DNA from 2 places in the Leuconostoc suionicum genome. Region 1 is predicted to be linked to the other one. Evidence: a T-box and tRNA genes for the amino acid it is inferred to sense, from the RefSeq annotation. Region 1 holds a T-box; the other holds one or more tRNA genes.

Region 1 (6,192 bases):
ATGACACGATGAAATGATGTGTTGCTATAGTAACCATCTTTGGCGTGAGTAATGAAATTTTCAACAGCTAGTGGTGTGTATTTATTGAAGAGTTTTATAGTGATGTCCCCATAAGTTGTCTTCATAATGAGCTTACTCTCGTTTTTAGCAATTTTAGTTGTTAGTTGAGGGAGGGCAACTTTATCTAGTTTAGGATCTTTTTTAGTACTGGCTGTTTTTTGCTGTGTCATTAGTAAAATGCCAACAATGCTAATGATTAATATGATTCCCATAACAATATGCGGTAAAAATTTTTTCATCATTAAATCCTTTCAATAACATCCGTTTGGACGAACCTTGTAATGTAACTGGCTTGTGAGTAGTCGGCCTCAAGTAGATTGTTTTTATATTCAAGCCATGCTTCAGGTACTTGCTCAAATTTAACAATGAGTAACCCCCCATGGGTTAGCCGTGGTAAGACGTATGAAATTTGTTGTAGGTAATCAGTTGGTCGATCGTTAACATTTTTAGCATCATCAGAATAATCGAAAATGGCGAAACTAATTTGGTTTTGTGAACCAAGTTCATTGATGAATTGGTTATCCAATGTTTTTCCCAGTAAGGTTACACGATCTGACAAACCACTCAGGAAAAGTGAAGCAGCGGCAGCATTAGCATTGTCCTTGGTCGTCGCATAGCTAAGCACTTTTCCAGCATTTCCAACTCTTGTAGCTAAAAATCTGGTATTGATACCATTTGCCGTTGTGCCATCAAGAACTATATCGTTGATTCTGACTGTCTGTTCGATTAATTGATGTGTGAAAGTATTACTTGTGAGAATCATGAAGAACTCCTGTAGCTGATTTAAGATCAAAAATAAAATACTTCGAAATAAAAAGTAACACGTAGCCAAGTGATAAACCAGCAAGAACATCACTTGGATAATGCACATTAACATACACTCTGCTGATTGGAATAATGATAATTAAACTAGTTAGAATAATTACACTGGCGGTTTTGAATAAACCTTGTTTTAGGTGATAATTGATCAAAATAATTAATGAACCATATAATAAAATTGCGGCCATAGAATGGCCAGAAGGAAAGCTGTAGCCACTTTCTTGAATAAGTTGTGGTTGTGGTCTGACGCGAGTAATCGCGTGTTTGAGCAATTGTGTAATGATTCCAGCAGATAACACGATATTAACGGACAAAAATAAAAGTTCGCGATAATAATGTTTATAGATCAGAAAAATACTAACAATTACTGATATTACAATAATTGCAGTTATATTGCCAGCCTGTGTAATATGAGTAAAAAATAAAGTAGTAAAGGTACCACGATGTTGGATTAACTGTTGGAAAAATATATCAAATTGGCGAAGCCAGTTGGGACTCATCAGAATGCCAAACGTCATTATACCAAAGAGTATAGTCGCCAATAGCGTACTTAATCTTTGTTTCTTTTGTTGAATAGTCATGCATTCAATTATACCTGATTATGACAATTTGTGTTATAATAATACCATTATTGTTCAACACTATTACGTATGGCGGGGTATCAGAGAGTAAGTGGCGCTGGAAACTTACCAAACAAAATTCGGAACTCAGTTGATTAAATTGCGGGTGAAATTAAGTAGTTCGCAACGTTTTGTCGCGTTAAGATATAATGAGACGTAGCAATACGTGAACATGGGTGGTACCGCGAAATTTATGATTCGCCCCATGTCATGCCTTTTTGGTGTGACATGGGGTTTTTATTTCGAATGTAACATCCACTCTGAATAAAGAGAATAAATAAAATATAAAAGGGAAAAAATATGGCATACGATCACAAATCTATTGAAGCCAAGTGGCAAAAATATTGGGACGAACACGAAACGTTTAAGGCTCCGGATAAATCAGAAAAAGAAAAATACTACGTTATGGACATGTTCCCATACCCATCAGGACAAGGTTTGCATGTGGGCCATCCCGAAGGTTATACGGCGACTGATATTATGAGTCGTTATAAGCGTGCGAAAGGATTTAATGTTTTACATCCAATGGGATGGGACGCATTTGGATTGCCTGCGGAACAATATGCGATTAAAACAGGCAATAATCCAGCCGGGTTTACTAATAAGAATGTTCAAGTATTTAAAAATCAGATTAAGTCGCTTGGTTTTTCAATTGATTGGTCGCGTGAAATCAATACAACAGATCCTGAATATTATAAGTGGTCACAATGGATTTTTGAAAAGCTATACGAAAAAGGCTTAGCTTATGAAGATGAAATCATGGTTAACTGGGCTCCAGATTTTCCAGGTGGTGGTATTGTTGTTGCTAACGAAGAAGTCATCGATGGTAAGACAGAACGTGGTGGTTATCCAGTTTATCGCAAGCCAATGAAACAATGGGTTTTGCGCATTACAGCTTATGCCGATCGTTTGCTTGAAGACTTGGAAGATTTAGATTGGCCAGAGGCTATTAAGGAACAACAACGTCACTGGATTGGAAAGTCAATTGGTGCTTCTGTATTCTTCAATATTGCAGATTCAGACAAACAAATTGAAGTTTATACTACACGACCAGATACGTTGTTTGGTGCCCAATATATGGTTCTATCACCAGAACATGAACTGGTTGATGAAATCACTACGCCAGAGCAAAAAGAAGCCATTACTAACTATAAAAAAGAGGTAGAAACCAAATCTGATTTGGAACGAACAGATTTGAACAAAGACAAGACGGGAGCCTTCACAGGTGCTTATGCTACTAATCCAATTAACGGTGAAAAGTTACCAATTTGGATTGCAGACTATGTTTTGTCTTCTTACGGTACTGGTGCTATTATGGCTGTTCCGGCACATGATGATCGTGATTGGGAATTTGCTAAAAAGTTCAATTTGCCAATTAAAGCTGTTATTGAAGGTGGCGATGTTGAAGAAGCTGCTTACACTGATGATGGCACGCATATTAATTCTGGTTTCTTAGATGGCTTAAATAAGCAAGAAGCCATTGACAAAGCTATTAGCTGGTTGGAAGAACATAATGCTGGTCATCAACAAATTAACTATCGCTTGCGTGATTGGATCTTCTCACGTCAACGTTATTGGGGTGAACCCATTCCAGTTATTCATTGGGAGGATGGTACACAAACTCTTGTTCCTGAATCAGAATTGCCATTGCGTCTACCAGAAATGACACAAGAACAATTAAAACCTTCTGGAACGGGAGAGTCACCATTAGCTAATGCTACTGATTGGTTAAATGTTACTCGTGAAGATGGTGTTAAGGGGCGTCGTGAGACTAATACAATGCCACAGTGGGCAGGCTCATCATGGTATTTCCTACGTTATGTTGACCCACACAATTCAGAGGCATTAGCTGATCCTGAAAAGTTAAAGTACTGGATGAATGTTGATTTGTACGTAGGTGGTGCAGAGCACGCTGTGCTACACCTATTGTATGCCCGTTTCTGGCACAAGTTCTTGTATGACTTAGGCGTTGTACCAACTAAAGAGCCATTCCATAAGTTAGTTAACCAAGGTATGATTTTAGGTGAAAACCACGAAAAAATGTCTAAGTCAAAGGGAAATGTTGTTAATCCTGATGAAATTGTTAACAATTATGGTGCAGATACATTACGTGTATACGAAATGTTTATGGGACCGTTAACACAAAGTAAGCCATGGTCTGAAGATGGGGTTGCCGGCTCACGTCGTTGGTTAGATCGCGTATGGCGTTTACTGATTGATGATGATAACAAACTTCGTGATCATGTGACAACCGTGAACAATGGTGATTTGGATAAAATCTATCATCAAACTGTTAAAAAGGTTTCGGAAGATTTGGAGAATATGCGATTTAACACAGCTATTTCTCAATTAATGGTTTTTGTTAATGAAGCATATAAATCAGAAGCTTTACCAGTCAAGTATATGGATGGTTTTGTTCAAATGTTGGCGCCAATTGCGCCACACTTAGCTGAAGAACTATGGTCAAAACTTGGACATGAAGAGGACATTAGTTACGTTTCATGGCCAACTTATGACGAAAGTCAGCTTGTTGAAGATAGTGTGGAAATTATTTTCCAAGTGAATGGTAAAGTACGTGGTAAAGCCACTGTTGCTCGTAACATTGATAAAGATGCTATGCTCGACTATGCTAAGGCTGATGAAAATGTCCAGAACTTTATTTCTGGTAAGGAAATTCGCAAAATAATTGCTATTCCTGGTAAGTTTGTTAATATTGTGGTAGGTTAAGATATCGAGTTAACAAATTTATACTTTATTGCTAGTTGAATAAAAGCAATAATCCCGCTTTATAGCGGGGTACATAATTAAAAATGAGGTCTCAAACATGACGAATGATCAACGTCCAGAAAAATTCAACGGTAATAGTCGCGTTGATAAAACAGATGTTGACGGTAAAACGTTAACGGCTGATGAAATTCTAGCATTGGCAGGACGGCACTTACAAGAAAAGCGTAATCTGGGACCAAAAGCGACACGAAAGTCACGTAGCTATGCTAATGTGCCTCAGCCAACAGAACAAGAAATTTTGGCCATTAAAGAAAAAAATATTCGTGCACGGCAAAAAATTATAAAAAAGAAACCTAATTTGCAGGTTCCAGAACAACTATCTACTGCGGATAGCTCTCTCGAGAAACAACCAACGTCACAAGAAAGCAATCAAGCAACATTAATTAAAGGTTCAGCGTGGTTGTCCGTTGGAAACATGGTTTCGCGTGTATTAGGCGTTGTATACTTAATTCCGTGGATGGCCATGCTTGGTAGCTACGGTACAAGAGCAAACGGTTTATTTAACCAAGGATATACTATCTATGCAATCTTTTTAGCGATAGCTACATTTGGTATTCCTGCAGCTATTTCAAAAGTTGTTGCGGAATTGGCAGCTAAAAACGATGTCTACCGATCAAGGCAGTTAACAAGACAATCTATGGCTTTGGGTATTGCATTAGGAATAGTGTTTGGTTTGATTTTGTACTTTGCTGCTCCCGCCTTATCCAATAATAATACTGATGTTATTCCAGTACTTCATTCCTTGGCACCAGCGGTAGCTATTTTTCCTTTAATGTCAATGATCCGTGGTTTATTTCAAGGGCATCAGTTAATGAGTATATCAGCCATGTCACAGGTTATAGAGCAAATTGCTCGGGTTGCTTACATGCTAGTAATGGCAATTATTGTGTTAAAAGCTGACCCGGATAATTGGACTGGTGTAGTTGTGCAATCAACTTTTGCAGCATTTATTGGTGCAATTTTTAGTATGTTAGTATTAATGTGGGGATGGGTGAAGTATCGTCATATATTGTCTCGACCAGTGCTTCACTCTGTAAAACACGAAAAAGCTAGAACACTCAGTTTGGTACTAAATATTTTGAAAGAATCATGGCCATTCATCATCATTGGCTCTGCTATAACACTATTTCAAGCTGTTGATCAGTATTCATTTTTTAGCATAATGGATCACTTTTTTTCCATTTCTAAATCGGATTTGTTGGAAAAATTTTCACTCTTTAGTGCAAATCCCAATAAGCTCATAATGATTATTGTGCCATTTTCAACTAGTATAGCGGCGACGGCGTTACCAATGTTGTCCGGTAGTAAAGCTGCATTAACTTATGAAACGATTCAAGATCAATTAAAGCAAGTGTTGAAGTTGTTCTCTTTGATTATGTTGCCTAGTGCTTTGGGAATGTATGCAATTGCAGAGCCTTTGTATAAAATGTTCTATCCAATCGAGGCCTCAAACCAAGAAGGTATTTACATGCTTCAATACTCAACAATCCTGGCATTGGTATTTAGTTTGTTCATGTTGCTTGCGTTTGTATTACAAGCTCTTTCAGAAGTTAAAATTGTTATGAAAGCATTCTTTGTTGGCATTATCATTAAAATTGTTTTGCAGATTCCATTGATACGCTATTTTGAAGGTATGGGCGCTTTGATGACGAGCGTGATTGGCATGTTCATTTCAATTCTCTATATGTTGGACTTTTTGCAAAAGGTTTATGGTGTTTCATTTAGTATGATTGGTAAAGAAATATGGCAGATGTTTATGGCTTCAGCCCTAATGGCTATTGTTGCCTATATTATCGTCTTTGCTATGGGTAACTTTATTTTCCCAATGGATACAAAGTTCTCGGTTACTGTGACAACATTTAGTGCGGTCTTGATTGGTGGCGCTTTGTTAATCATAATGTATTTG
Region 2 (6,192 bases), 810 kb from region 1:
ATTAATAGTATCTTTGTATTTATCACTCAAAAATGTACGTGTGCCTTCGGCGATATCGTTGGTGGTCACACCTCGACGTGCAAGCGTTGCAATTGCTGATTCTTGTAATTCTTTAGTCATTTCGGTTTGTCCTTTTTTATATTCTTGGGTTAACATAACGACGAGTTAAGATAACGTGTGGGATTTCATCCAAAGCTGTTTTCACCAACTCTTGCTGTTCTTCAGTAAAGTCGTTAATCGCCACCATTGTATAGGCATAATTCCCAACAGCACGGTTACTTAGCTGTTCAATGTTGATGTTATGATCACCAAAGAACTTTGAAATTTGTCCCAACATATTTGGCACGTTTTCGTGAATAATACCAACACGATACTTGGTCGTGAATGGTTCATTAATATCTGGATAATTAACTGAATTTACAATATTTCCTGTTGTTAAATACTCATCCAGTTGACGTGCAGCCATCAAAGCGCTGGTGTCCTCTGCTTCAATAGTTGATCCACCAATATGTGGCGTAATAATAACCTTAGGATTGTCAAACAAAACACTGTCAGCAAAATCAGTGATATAGACACGTAACTGATCATTATCCAAGGCTTCTTTTGCAGCTTCATCATCAACAATACCGCCTCTTGACAGGTTGAGCAATGCAGCTGTTGGCTTCATCAGATGCAATTTATCCGCATCAATGAAATAACGATTTTTCTCTTCTAATGGAATATGAACAGTCACATAGTCGGCTTGTTCTAATACTTCCTCAACACTTCTTGCATGAACAATATGACGATCGACACGCCAAGCTGTATTGGCATTCAACCCAGGATCATAGCCAATAACATCCATATCCAGAGCTAAAGCTGTATTAGCAACCTTTGATCCAACGTTTCCTAAACCAATAACACCCAGTTTCTTTCCTGCTAGTTCTGTACCACGGTAACCACCTTTATTTGACTCTGTGCGCAAAGACACATCCCCGCCCCGTGTATCATTAGCAAATTGTATAGCACCAACTACTGGTCGTGCTGCTAAAACTAGTGATGCGATTGTTAGTTCTTTCACGGCATTTGCATTCCCACCAGGGGTATTAAAAATAGCAATACCACGTTTTGATAATTCCTCAACAGGAATATTATTAAAGCCAGCACCAGCACGAACAATGGCACGAACATTATCATCGATTGGTTCATCGTGTAAATTTTGTGAACGTAACAAGATACCCTTCGGCGCATCATTACCGTTAATGTCGTAGTGATGGGCTTTCAAATAGTCCAGTCCTTTAGAACTAATAGCGTTATAAGTTTTAATATTTGTCATTTGTAATTATTTTCTGCTTTCTTCAAAAATGTAATTAAGGCATCAACAGCTTCAATAGGTTGTGCATTGTATAATGAAGCACGGAAACCGCCAACCGACCGATGGCCACTTAAATTAAATAAACCTTCTTTAGTTGCGTCTTTGGCTATTGCTTGATCTCGTTCTAAGTCTGCTGTAGTAAAGACAACATTTGTCAGTGAACGTGCCGATTCATCAACCAATGCGTGATAAAACGTAGAGTTATCTAGGTAATCATACAATTTTGAAGACTTCTCAATATTTTGCGCATACATACTGTCAACGCCTCCCTGCTCTTGTACCCACTCAAGCACTAAGTTCAGAGCGTAAAGCGAAAATACTGGCGGTGTATTATACATTGAATGCTTGTCCAAGTAGTTTTGATAACGCAACATTGAGCCTACATTTTCAATACTTTGTTCTTTTAGCCAATCTTTTTTGACGATAGCAACGGTAACACCAGCTGGCCCAAGGTTCTTTTGCGCCCCCGCAAAAATAGCATCAAAATCATTGACATCATATGGCTCTGCCAAAATATTTGAACTCATATCCGCTGTTAATCGACCAGTAGTTTTAGGCAAAATCGATTGATGGTAGGTAGCGCCCTCAATTGTATTGTTGGTTGTTAGATGTAGGTAATCATACTCATCAGCGTTGAAATCTGTAGATAACATAGGTAAATGATGATAATGATCCATTTTGGAGCTGTCCAAAATTGTCGCCTGTTTGCCAATATTAACTGCTGCCTGCGCTGCCTTTGAAGCAAAGTTACCTGAATCTAAAACAGCAATTCTATTCTTATTATTGGCAAAGTTCAGTGGCAACATTTCAAATTGCGTCGATCCCCCACCTTGAATAAATGCCACACCATAATCATCTGATATATTCATCAAATCACGTAAACGTTCTTCAGCACTGTTAATAATTTCTTCAAATTGCGTGGATCGATGCGAGATTTCTATGATGGACATATGCGTAAATTCATTTTTGATGAATTCATTTTTAATCTTAGTGAGAACTGGCGTTGGTAGAACACCTGGACCAGCAGAAAAATTGTAGTTTGTCATTAAAAATCCCTTTCAATATACAAAAAGACAACACAAGTATACACACCCATGTTGTCCGTCATTTCTACGTTATCTGTACGCAAAGAATCCCGATCACATGAGTGGTCGAGTGGAGGATGATGTTTGATTAAAGATTGACTTGTTCATGATACATCCCTATTTCTTTGAATAATTTAATATTACTATACCAGAAAAATTTGTCAACCCTCACTTTTTCAGGTATAATAAAAAAGTTGAACTGCGGATATGGCGGAACTGGCAGACGCGTACCGTTCAGGTCGGTATGGTGGCAACACCGTGCAGGTTCGATTCCTGTTATCCGCATAAAAAAAGACTTAACGTTTCAGTTAGGTCTTTTTTTGTATACTTATAATGCTTGTGCAGCGGTAATAATAGCTACTTTATAAACATCTTCTTCATTGGCTCCTCGCGATAAATCAGAAACAGGCTTTGCTAAGCCTTGTAAAATAGGTCCAATCGCTTCAAAACCACCCAAGCGTTGTGCAATCTTATAGCCAATATTACCTGCTTCTAAACTTGGGAAAATAAATGTATTCGCTTTACCTGCAACTTTTGAATCAGGCGCTTTTGCAGCAGCAACAGATTCAACAAACGCAGCATCAAACTGTAACTCTCCATCAATTGAGTCCGCCAGTTCAGGTGCTAACTTCTTAGCCAATGCAGTAGCCGTTGCTACCTTATCAACCAAGGGTGATTTCGCGGAGCCCTTAGTTGAAAATGAAAGCATCGCAACTTTTGGTTCAATATCAAACACTTGAGCGGTGCGGGCTGATTGTATTGCAATTTCAGCCATCGTGTTCGAATCAATGTCAATGTTAATGGCAGCGTCTGCAAATACATAACGCTCTTCGCCTTTTTGCATAATGAATGCACCAGAGATACGTGATGAACCAGGCGCCGTTTTAATAATCTGCAACGCAGGACGAACTGTATCACCAGTTGGATGTACTGCGCCTGACACCATACCGTCAGCTTTACCAGTATAAACCAGCATTGTCCCAAAATAGTTAACATTTTGTAGCCACTTTGCAGCTGTCTCAGCGTCTGTCTTTCCCTTGCGTCTTTCGACAAGTGTCGCATTTAATTTTGCCAATTCATTCTTATCATATGAAGCAGGATCAATAGTCTCTATGTTCGATAAATCAAAGTTATGGGCTTGGGCAGTTTTTGAAATTTCCTGTGCGTCCCCCAATAATATTGGCTCAATCAAATTATCAGCTGCTAATCTGATAGCTGCCCCTTGGATACGGGGATCTTCACCTTCCGGAAATACAATTGTCTTATTTTGACCGTTAATTTTATTTTTTAATTGCTCAAAAAGTTCCATAAATTCCTCCAAATTCGCTGCTACGAATTAATTATTTACAATTTAATTGTAACAGACAACTACACAAAAGTCTGTGTATTTAGTAATATTTGTGAATTTATTCACTCATTTCAACCAATCAATAGGTTGTCGCCCCTTAGCAACTAAAAAGTGATTTGCTTTTGAGAATGGTTGACTTCCAAAAAAGCCACGGTAAGCTGATAGTGGGCTTGGATGCGCACTCATTAAAACGAGATGCTTAGACTCATCAATAAATTGACGTTTCGATTGAGCAAATTTTCCCCACAAAATAAAAACTTTCGGTGCATCATCTTCAGAAGCAATTTGAATCAAACTATCCGTCAACGGCTCCCAAATTTTCCCTTGATGCGCATTAGCCTGCCCTTCTGGAACTGTTAACACAGCATTTAGTAGCAATACACCCTGTGTGGACCAGCTGGTTAAATCATGAGATTGACGAGGCCCAACATCTGTCGAAAGCTCTTTTAAAATATTCTGTAAGGAAGGTGGTGCTGGAACGTTTTCAGGAACTGAGAAGCTCAATCCTTGGGCCTGACCTATATTGTGGTATGGATCTTGCCCCATGATGACCACTTTCGTCTCAGGCAAAGGTGTTTTCTCAAGAGCAGCAAATATGTTTTTTTGCTGTGGAAAAATATGAGCATCTTCCCGGTAGGTTGATTGAATAAACTGCGCGACTTGTTTTAAATACTCAGGATTTAACTTGGCCTTAACAGCTGGTGCCCAAGTTGTATGTGATAATGGCATTTTTTTCTTCTTTCGTGATAAACTTGTAATTGAATACGAGGTTTGCAAATGACAAAATATTACTTACGTCAACGACATAGTATTAATGATGGCGTCAACATTGTTTTCGACCAAGATTTTAAAGCGTCTTATTTAGTGTCTGGCCGTTCTGGTAAAAAATCTGACGAAATTCAAGTTCAAGACATGTCCGGCCGCGTTTTGGTGCGTATCCGCCAAACATCTTATGGTATTATACCAAGATTTACCCTCAACTACCGTGGGCATATCGTCGGATCAATTAGTTTTACATTAGGCCATATTAGTGACTTTGTTTATGTTCGACATTTAGGCTGGTTGATATCTGGTAATTTCATTGCAAATCGATACTTCATATACCACAATACCAAAAAATTGCTTAGTGTGAAACCGGAAAATCGACCAGATGGCCTATATAATCAATTGAATGTCACATTTGATGCTCAGGCTCCTGTTCATATCGCAATTGCCGCGTTACTCGATATTTGGGGCGTAAAATCAAATCCACTAAAACACTTTAACTGGCTCAAAGGGCCAAATAACTTATCCTATCGCTCAACATACACAAAATAAAAAAGCATGATGCCTCAATTAGCGACTCATGCTTTTTATTTTAAATCATTTCCAAGTGTAATTGTTGTGGCTTTGCCCAACCCATCTTACGCATGAAACGATAACCAACAAATGAAACGATCACGGGTACACCTACGCCGATAATCATGTAAGCGGCAAACGCAGCAGGATTTGAACCAGCCAATGCCAACGGAACGATAAACGAATTAAATCCAATACCAGCCATTGAGAAAGGTGCAGTAACATTAAACGCGATTGTTGCGATTGGTGCAGCAATTGCGGCACCGATCATTGGTGGAATAATCAAGGCAGGATTCTCTGTCAAATTAGGAAATTGAATCTTTGGTGTAACAATACCTTGAGCAATTGTTGCGCCAATTTTGTTTTCGTGAAATGACATTGCGGGGAAGCCAACGAATACAGCTGTTGTACCAATTAAGATTGCTCCTGCAGCCTCTGGTGAAGTTACACCCGTTGCGCCAATTGCAACAGCTAATGCTGCTGCTGAAGCTGGTGTCATCGTCATTGCACCAAAGACCATTGCCACAATAGCGGTACCAATAATTGGATTGACAGCGACACTAGAAGCAATGAATTTTCCAACTGCAACCAAAGCTGGCGTTGTTACTGCTGCCAAATAATAACCTGAAACAGTACCAACAATTGTTGTGGCGGCAGGAACAATGACCATGTCCAGAGGTGTTTTACCACTCAACCACTTGCCAAACAATACTGCAATCAAACCAGCAATAACAGCTGATATTGGTTGTCCAGTAGTCATCACAGCTGAACCAGCAGCTTGTGCACCAGCATATCCTGTTGCTGTGACGCCTTGCACAGCCTTGTCAGTGAAGAAAACAGCATTCGCACCAACCGCCGAAGCAGCCATAGCACTAAACATCACCATAGTATTGGTTTTCATTTGTGAAGCAATCGCCGCTCCAAATGCTGCCGGTAACATAATCTTTGTAATTGCGCCCATTTGCACCATTGGCGCCCAATGGATGAATCCAGCAATTGTTTGTAACAACAAGCCCATGCCCAAAGTAACCAAAATGGCATTTGATACTGCAGCACTAACTTTATAA

The links. The T-box of region 1 lies ahead of leuS (leucine--tRNA ligase). A T-box ahead of a tRNA ligase gene usually reads a tRNA of that ligase, here a tRNA-Leu.
Region 2: it encodes a tRNA-Leu, which carries the amino acid that the T-box ahead of leuS (leucine--tRNA ligase) is inferred to sense. The anticodon was not compared.

What each region holds. Positions count from the first base shown of each region.
Region 1 is NZ_CP015247.1:590,360-596,551, forward strand. Features, by position in the region: gene A6B45_RS03115 (peptidylprolyl isomerase) at 1-299, opposite strand, end outside; gene A6B45_RS03120 (SAM-dependent methyltransferase) at 302-823, opposite strand; gene A6B45_RS03125 (phosphatase PAP2 family protein) at 807-1,460, opposite strand; T-box leader at 1,502-1,708, shown strand; gene leuS (leucine--tRNA ligase) at 1,800-4,226, shown strand; gene A6B45_RS03135 (putative polysaccharide biosynthesis protein) at 4,324-6,192, shown strand, end outside.
Region 2 is NZ_CP015247.1:1,400,187-1,406,378, forward strand. Features, by position in the region: gene A6B45_RS07010 (phosphatidylglycerophosphatase A family protein) at 1-120, opposite strand, end outside; gene A6B45_RS07015 (3-phosphoglycerate dehydrogenase family protein) at 137-1,315, opposite strand; gene serC (3-phosphoserine/phosphohydroxythreonine transaminase) at 1,312-2,400, opposite strand; tRNA gene A6B45_RS07025 (tRNA-Leu) at 2,641-2,724, shown strand; gene pta (phosphate acetyltransferase) at 2,768-3,748, opposite strand; gene A6B45_RS07035 (uracil-DNA glycosylase) at 3,854-4,516, opposite strand; gene A6B45_RS07040 (LURP-one-related/scramblase family protein) at 4,565-5,104, shown strand; gene A6B45_RS07045 (PTS transporter subunit IIC) at 5,145-6,192, opposite strand, start outside.